Massilia sp. METH4: one gene and its partner. The protein of the gene in region 1 interacts with the protein of each later gene in a pairwise test. Links are inferred from orthologs where the notes say so. Each region holds a gene or a part of one and is shown in the gene's direction. Other genes may lie near its edges.

The links.
Region 2: the proteins of V6Z91_RS07335 (region 1) and dnaA interact in binary tests that used the Escherichia coli proteins (3 or more experiments, as listed by UniProt). The link is inferred for Massilia sp. METH4 from one-to-one orthologs.

What each region holds. Positions count from the first base shown.
Region 1 is NZ_CP146614.1:1,654,505-1,658,726, forward strand. What follows is about bases 691-3,488. They hold V6Z91_RS07335 (phosphoheptose isomerase), read left to right. Parts: upstream 691-1,690; coding sequence 1,691-2,287; downstream 2,288-3,488. Other genes in these bases: V6Z91_RS07330 (triple tyrosine motif-containing protein), read left to right, coding at 691-1,582; V6Z91_RS07340 (BON domain-containing protein), read left to right, coding at 2,280-2,939; V6Z91_RS07345 (TlpA disulfide reductase family protein), read left to right, coding at 2,955-3,467. Also shown: more of V6Z91_RS07330, read left to right, coding at 1-690; V6Z91_RS07350 (RidA family protein), read right to left, coding at 3,508-3,897; V6Z91_RS07355 (LysR substrate-binding domain-containing protein), read left to right, coding at 4,013-4,222. UniProt on the Escherichia coli protein: Required for the timely initiation of chromosomal replication via direct interactions with the DnaA initiator protein.
Region 2 is NZ_CP146614.1:1,458,302-1,461,839, forward strand. Bases 713-3,538 are described here. They hold dnaA (chromosomal replication initiator protein DnaA), read left to right. Parts: upstream 713-1,329; coding sequence 1,330-2,748; downstream 2,749-3,538. Other genes in these bases: rpmH (50S ribosomal protein L34), read right to left, coding at 716-850; dnaN (DNA polymerase III subunit beta), read left to right, coding at 2,914-3,538. In the rest of the region: membrane protein insertase YidC, read right to left, coding at 1-40; membrane protein insertion efficiency factor YidD, read right to left, coding at 50-298; rnpA (ribonuclease P protein component), read right to left, coding at 295-696. UniProt on the Escherichia coli protein: Plays an essential in the initiation and regulation of chromosomal replication. Binds in an ATP-dependent fashion to the origin of replication (oriC) to initiate formation of the DNA replication initiation complex once per cell cycle.

The sequences.
Region 1 (4,222 bases):
GACCACGACCATGGCACGCGATGCCGAAGGAAACCTCTGGATGGGGCATCTGCGCAGTCTCGTCACGATCGTCGGCGCGGCGAACGTGCGCGGGATCGGACCGGACCAGGGCCTGCGGCTGGGCACCATCCTTGCGCTTCATGCCGATGGCAAGTCGATGTGGCTGGGTGGAGAAGAGGGCGTGGCGCTGTACCGGAATGGCCGTATCACCGCCCTGCACGGCGCGCGCGACGAACGCTTCCGCGGTATATCCGGCATCGTCCGCCTGCCCGGCGGCGAGCTGTGGCTCCACGGCGCCGACGGCCTGTACCGCATTGCCGCGCCCGCGATGGACCGTTGGCTGAAGGCCCCATCCACGGCCGTGCCATTCGAGCGTTTCGATGCGCAGGATGGCATGCAGGGCCATGCGCCGCAATTGCGCCCGGTACCGTCGCTGCGCCGGTCGAGCGACGGCCTGTTGTGGTACGCGACCGCGGGATCGGTGGGCACCATCGACCCGGCCAATATCCTGCGCAACCCGCTGCCACCGCCGGTCGAAATCGTGGACGCAGTCTCCGAGGGCGTGCGTTACGCCATCCGCGACGGAGTCCTGAACCTGCCGCAGGGAACGCGCAACCTGCAGCTCGACTTCACCGCGCTCTCGCTGTCGATTCCCGAGCGGGTGCGCCTGCGCTACCGGCTCGTGGGCCTCGATCCCGCGTGGCAGGAGGGGGCCGGGCGCCGCCAGGCGCATTACACGAACCTGGCGCCGGGCAGATACCGCTTCGAGGTGATCGCCTCGAACGAGGACGGTCTGTGGAACACGAATAGCGCGGTGCTCGACATCGACATTCCCCCGACTTTCCTGCAAAGCATGTGGTTCAAGCTCCTGCTGGTGGCCAGCGGCGCCCTGCTGCTGTACGCCGCCTATGCCTTGCGCCTGCGATACGTAACGCGCCGCATGCGCGAGCGCTGGGATGCGCGCCTGACGGAACGGACCCGCATCGCCCGCGCCCTGCACGACACGCTACTGCAAAGCATCCAGTCGCTGCTGCTGTCGTTCCACGCCCAGAGCTTGCACCTGAAGGAAGGTACACCGGAGCGTGCGCGCCTGGACCATACGCTCGACCTGGCCGAGCAGCTGCTGGTGGAAGGCCGCGACCAGATCATGGCGCTGCGTGCCTCCTCCGCGCCCGAGGTGCTGGAATTGACCCTCGGCCAGTTCGGCAAGGGGCTGGCGGCGCACCGGCCGCACGCGTTCGACATGCAGGTGCTCGGCAAGCCGCGGCCGCTGCGCCCCGACGTGCACGAGGAAATCTATGCCATCGCCCGCGAGGCGCTGTTCAACGCCTCGCATTACGCGGAAGCGACGCGCATCGCCCTGGAACTGGAATACGGCGCCGGCGCATTCGTTGCCCGGATCCGCGACGATGGCCGTGGCCTGGACGAGGCCGTGGCGACGGCCGGCCACCGCCCCGGCCACTATGGGCTGGTGGGGATGCGCGAGCGCGCCAATTGCATCGGCGGCACGCTCGAAATCGACAGCAAGCCGGGCGCCGGTGCGCGGATCACGGTCACCGTTCCCGCCAAAAAGGCCTACTGAGCCAGGTAGGGACATCGACAGATGTCCTTTTGTTAAGCCGCTTTTGTAAGCATTATTAACAGGTGTTGCCGGTCGTGGCGGTCCACAGCACTATATAATTTGAAGACTATGACCAATCAACGCATCCTTTCGCACTTCCACGAAAGTGCAGAAACCAAGATCCAGTCCGCCACCGTGCTCGCCCAACCGCTGGCGCAGGCGATCGACCTGATGTTCTCAGCCCTTTCCAACGGCAACAAGATTCTCGCCTGCGGCAACGGCGGCTCGGCAGCCGACTCCCAGCATTTTGCTGCGGAACTGGTCGGCCGTTTCGAGCGCGAGCGCGTGCCGCTGGCCGCGCTGGCACTGACCACCGATACGTCGCTGCTCACGGCGGTGGCCAACGACTACAGCTACCGTGAAATCTTCAGCAAGCAGGTACAGGCGTTCGGCCAGGCCGGCGATATCCTGCTGGCGATTTCCACGTCCGGCAACTCGGCCAACGTGATGGCGGCGATCGAGGCGGCACTGGAGCGCGAGATGCGCGTGGTGGCGCTGACCGGCAAGGGCGGCGGCGCGATCGGCAAGATGCTGACCGATGCCGATGTCCATATCTGCGTGCCGGCCGAGCGCACGGCCCGCATCCAGGAAGTCCACCTCACTTGCATCCATTGCATCTGCGACGGCATCGACGTCGCCCTGTTCGGAGGAGATGTGCATGAGTAGTCGTTACCCGGCCTTGCTGAGCCGTCTGCAGCGTCCCGTCGCGATCGCCCTGCTGGGCGGCGCGTTGATGAGCAGCCTGTCGGGCTGCGTCGGCCTGGTGGTCGGCGGTGCCGTCGCCGGCACGATGGCCGCGTCCGACCGGCGCACCTTCGGCGCGCAGACGGAAGACAAGGCGATCGCCGTCAAGGCCGACGTGCGGCTGCGCAACATCCTTGACGATACCGGCCATGTGAACGTGAATGCGTTCAACCGCAAGGTGCTGATCACCGGCGAGGTGCCCAACCAGGCGAAGAAGGAAGCCGTCGAGCGCGAAGTGAAGGCGATCGAGGGCGTGCAGTCGGTCGTCAACGAGCTGGCCATCTCCGGCCCGACCAGCTACACCTCCCGCTCCAACGACACGCTGATCACCACGAAAGTGAAGGCCAGCCTGGTGGATGCAAAGGATATTTCGGCCAACTCCTTCAAGGTCGTGACCGAGCGCGGCGAAGTCTACCTGATGGGCCGCGTAACGCAGTTCGAAGCCAACCGCGCGACCGAGATCGCGCGCGGCGTGAGCGGCGTGACGAAGGTGGTGCGCGTGTTCGAGTACATCTCGGAAGAGGAGTACAAGCAGTTCCAGAACACGCCGGCTCCGGCGCAGGCGTCGAACTGACCGTCCGGCGGCATCATGACTACCTCTTCCAAAGCCTGGATCAAGCCGGCGATCGCGGCCGCCGTGATCGCCGGCCTGGGCTTTGCCGCCTACTCTTCGCTGAACAGCGCGCCCGCCGCGCCGCAGGTCACGTTCACCGGCATCAAGGGCGAGCGCATCACGCCGGCCGACCTGCGCGGCAAGGTGGTGATGGTCAATTTCTGGGCCACCTCGTGCGCCACCTGCGTGGCCGAGATGCCGGAAATGGTCGACACGTACAACAAGTTCAAGGGCCAGGGCCTGGAATTCATCGCCGTGGCGATGAAATACGACCCGCCCAACTACGTGGTCAATTTCACCGAAACGCGGCGCCTGCCGTTCAAGGTGGCGCTCGACATCACCGGCGAAGCCGCCAAGGCCTACGGCGACGTGTCGCTCACGCCCACCACCTTCGTGATCGACAAGGATGGCAAGATCATCAAGCGCTATGTAGGCAAGCCGGAATTCGCGGCGCTGCACGAGCTGCTGGCGAAGGCGCTGAAGGGGTGACGAAAAAGACGCTGCGGCGTCTTTTTTGTTTTTCAGGCCGTCAACTCTTCGTCCGCACCGCGGCGATCGCCTCGATCTCGATCATCGCCGCCGGGTCGTACAGCGCCCTGACTTCGGCGATCGTATCGGCCGGGTAGGGCGCGCTGAAGAACTCCCGCCGCAGTTCGACCACGTCCTGGAAGTGCCCCATGTCGGTCACGAAGATCGTGACCTTGATGACGTCCTTCAGGCTGGAGCCGCCCGCCTCCAGGACCCGGCGCAGGTTCGCGAACGCCTGCTCGCCTTGCGCGCGGAAGCCGCCTGCCACGATCTTTCCATCGTCGCCGGCACCGGCCTGGCCGGATACGAACAGCAGGTTGCCGAATCGGATCGCCTGCGACAGCAGATAAGGTTCGTAGTTGTCGGGCTGGGTAATGACGCGTTCTAGCATGATAAAGTCCTCTCGATATTGGTGGGTGCCGGCACGGAGAAGATACGAGCGCCGGGCAGCCGTGACAAACTCGAAATCGTCAGGCGTCAGATGAACAGGACTCACCTATAAACCCATGCGCCGGCTTCCCCCTCTCTCCGCACTGCGCGCTTTCGAAGCGGCGGCACGGCATGGCAGCTTCAAGGAAGCGGCCAGCGAGCTGTCGGTCACGCCAACCGCCGTCAGCCACCAGGTGCGCGCCCTCGAGGAATACACTGGCTTGCCGCTCTTCGAGCGGCAGGTGCGCAAGGTCGTGCTGACCGACGCCGGCAAGTCGCTATATCCG
Region 2 (3,538 bases), 200 kb from region 1 along the record:
CGAAGACGATCCACAGGATTGTGCGTTTATTGAGATCCATTGGGTCAAGTCAGGAGTGGTTGCAACCGCAAGCGGTCGATGAGGAATGCTTCGGCGGTACGGGATCGAACCCGCCCGCGTTCCACGGGTGGCAGCGGCAGACGCGGCACACGGCCAGCCAGCTGCCTTTCGCCGTGCCGTGCTCGCGCAGCGCGTCGATCGCGTAAGTCGAGCAGCTCGGGTAGAAACGGCAGCTGGGCGGCAGCAGCGGACTGATGGCGACCTTGTAGGCCCGCAGTAGAAGGATCAGCAGCTTCATTGCCGCGCCTTCGACTGCGCCGCGAACAGGCGCGCCAGTTCGACGCGCAAGGCGGCCTTCAGTTTTGCGCTGGTGGCCGGATCGGCCTTGGTGTTGACCGGCTTGGCCAGGCGCACGACACAGTCGATGGCAGGCAAGCCCGTGGTACGGAACAGTTCGCGCGTCAGGCGCTTGATGGTATTGCGCGTGACCGCGCGAGGTGCGAGGCGTTTGGCAACGACAACGCCCAGCCGCGCATGAGGCAGCTGATTCTGGCGGGTATAGAGCACGAAGTGCGCGCTTTTCTGGGCCGGGCGCAAACGAAAAACGGATGAAAATTCATCCGTTTTAACGATGCGCCGAGCGCGCGCGAAGTCGTGGGAACCAGCGCCTGAAGAGCCGTTGGAACAGCTATCCACTCAGCAGCCGAGCGATGGCTTATACAGCCAGGCGCTTGCGGCCCTTGGCACGGCGTGCGTTCAGAACCTGGCGGCCACCACGGGTAGCCATACGTGCACGGAAACCGTGGGTACGCTTGCGGCGCACGACGGAAGGTTGGTAAGTACGTTTCATGTTGGTCTCGCTAAAGAAGCAAAAAAATGCAAAATCGGGCTGCCGCACCGCTGAACAGGTCAGACCGGACGCCAGTTTGTCCCTTCAGGTATTGGTGCCAATGACATTTCGCGCACTTATGCCAACACGTCCGGCACAAGCTGGCCAATCTCATCGCCCGCATGGATCCGCGCTGATCGTAAACTGAAAAAACACGGAGTACGGGCGGGGAACCCTGAATTATCAGCATTCAGGCATGCCTTGTCAACAGCGGAACCTGGCCGATACAGGGCTTTGCGGCCGAATTTTCAGTAAATTCCGGCACAACCCTGTGGATAACTTGTGGGGTTCGGAGTTAGAATAGCGTGTTACGTGTGGCGCATATGGACCTTGCCGCTGTTGCTTGCAGCGGACACGAACTTCGTGATTCCTGCCGGCGGCTTGCCGCGCCGGCATCGGGTCCATGCTGCCCTCCCACAGCTTTTGCAGATAGACGATTCATGGAAAATTTCTGGCAGACCTGTTCCGCCCAACTGGAACTGGAGCTGACGCCGCAACAATTCAGCGCGTGGATCAAACCACTGGTGCCGCTCGATTACGAGAACGGCAAGCTGCGCATCGCGGCGCCCAACCGCTTCAAGCTCGACTGGGTGAAGACCCAGTTCGCCAGCCGCATCACCGCCCTTGCGTCGCAATACTGGGAGGCGCCCATCGAGGTGCAGTTCGTGCTCGACCCGCGCCTGAACCCGCCTCGCGCAAAACCGGCCGAGAGTGCCAGCAGCGCGGCGGGGGCACCGAACGGCTCCAGCGTGCCGCCCGTGCATCCGGCGGACGTGCGCACCGGCGATCCGGTTACGCCGCCGGCCGGCAACGAATACGCGAACCAGCGCGGCCGCGAGCAAAGCCGTATCAATACCGACCTCACGTTCGAAAGCTTCGTGACCGGTAAGGCGAACCAGCTGGCGCGGGCCGCGGCGATCCAGGTCGCCAACAACCCCGGCGTGTCGTACAACCCGCTGTTCTTCTACGGCGGCGTGGGCCTGGGTAAAACCCACCTGATCCATGCAATCGGCAACCAGGTGATGGCCGACCAGCCCGGCGCCCGCATCCGCTACATCCACGCCGAACAGTACGTGCGCGACGTGGTGACGGCTTACCAGCGCAAGGGCTTCGACGACTTCAAGCATTACTACCACTCGCTGGACATGCTGCTGATCGACGATATCCAGTTCTTCGGCGGCAAAAGCCGCACGCAGGAAGAATTCTTCTACGCGTTCGAGGCGCTGATCGCGGCGAAGAAGCAGATCATCATCACTTCGGACACGTATCCGAAGGAGATCACGGGCATGGACGACCGCCTGATCTCCCGCTTCGACTCCGGCCTGACGGTGGCGATCGAGCCGCCCGAGCTGGAAATGCGCGTGGCGATCCTGCTGAAGAAGGCGAAGTCGGAAGGCGTGACGCTGTCGGACGACGTGGCCTTCTTCGTGGCCAAGCACCTGCGCTCGAACGTGCGCGAACTGGAAGGCGCGCTGCGCAAGATCCTGGCCTACTCGCGCTTCCACGGCAAAGACATCTCGATCGACATCGTGAAGGAAGCGCTGAAGGACCTGCTCTCCGTGCAGAACCGCCAGATCAGCGTGGAGAACATCCAGAAGACGGTGGCCGACTTCTTCAACATCAAGGTCGCGGACATGTACTCGAAGCGCCGCCCCGCCAACATCGCGCGGCCGCGCCAGATCGCGATGTACCTGGCGAAGGAGCTCACGCAGAAGAGCTTGCCCGAGATCGGCGAGCTGTTCGGCGGACGCGACCACACCACGGTGCTGCACGCCGTGCGCAAGATCGCGCAGGACCGTACCAAGAATCCGGAGTGCAACCATGAGTTGCACGTGCTGGAGCAAACTCTTAAGGGCTGAGCGGCGAATTCGTGGAGCACTGCTCCACGGCCGCTCAGCGGGCGGGGCTTGCAAGCCCCGCCCTGGTGAGGACGGCTGCTCCGCCAGGACGCTCTCGGTCTGCTTTGCCTTATCATCTAGAACTCAGCAATAACCTGAACATTTAATCTTTTATCGAGGATATCCATGCAACTGGTCAAAACCACCCGAGATACGCTACTCCGGCCACTGCAGATCGTGAGCGGTATTGTCGAGCGTCGGCATACGATGCCGATTCTGGCCAATATCCTCATCCGCAAGGAAGGCGAAGCGGTCTCGTTCCTGTCCACCGACACGGAAGTGCAGATCACCACCAACGCCAACATCGGCTCCGGCGACGAAGTCACCGGCACCACGGTCGCGGCCCGCAAGCTGCTGGACATCCTGCGCGCGTTGCCGGAATCGGGCGACGTGTCGCTGACGCTGGTGAACAAGCGCCTGACCGTGCAGAGCGGTAAATCGCGCTTCGCCCTGCAAACGCTGGCCGCCGAGGAATTCCCGACCGTGCAGCAAGCGGAAACGTTCAACGCCTCGTTCACCCTGCCGCAAAAGACGCTGAAGCACCTGTTCAACATGGTGCACTTCGCGATGGCCCAGCAGGACATCCGCTACTACCTGAACGGCCTGCTGCTGGTGCTCGATGGCGAGAACGTCATTGCGGTTGCCACCGACGGCCACCGCCTCGCCTTCTGCCAGGTGAAGACGGAGCAGGCGTTCGAGCGCCAGGAAGTGATCATCCCGCGCAAGACCATCATCGAACTGCAGCGCCTGC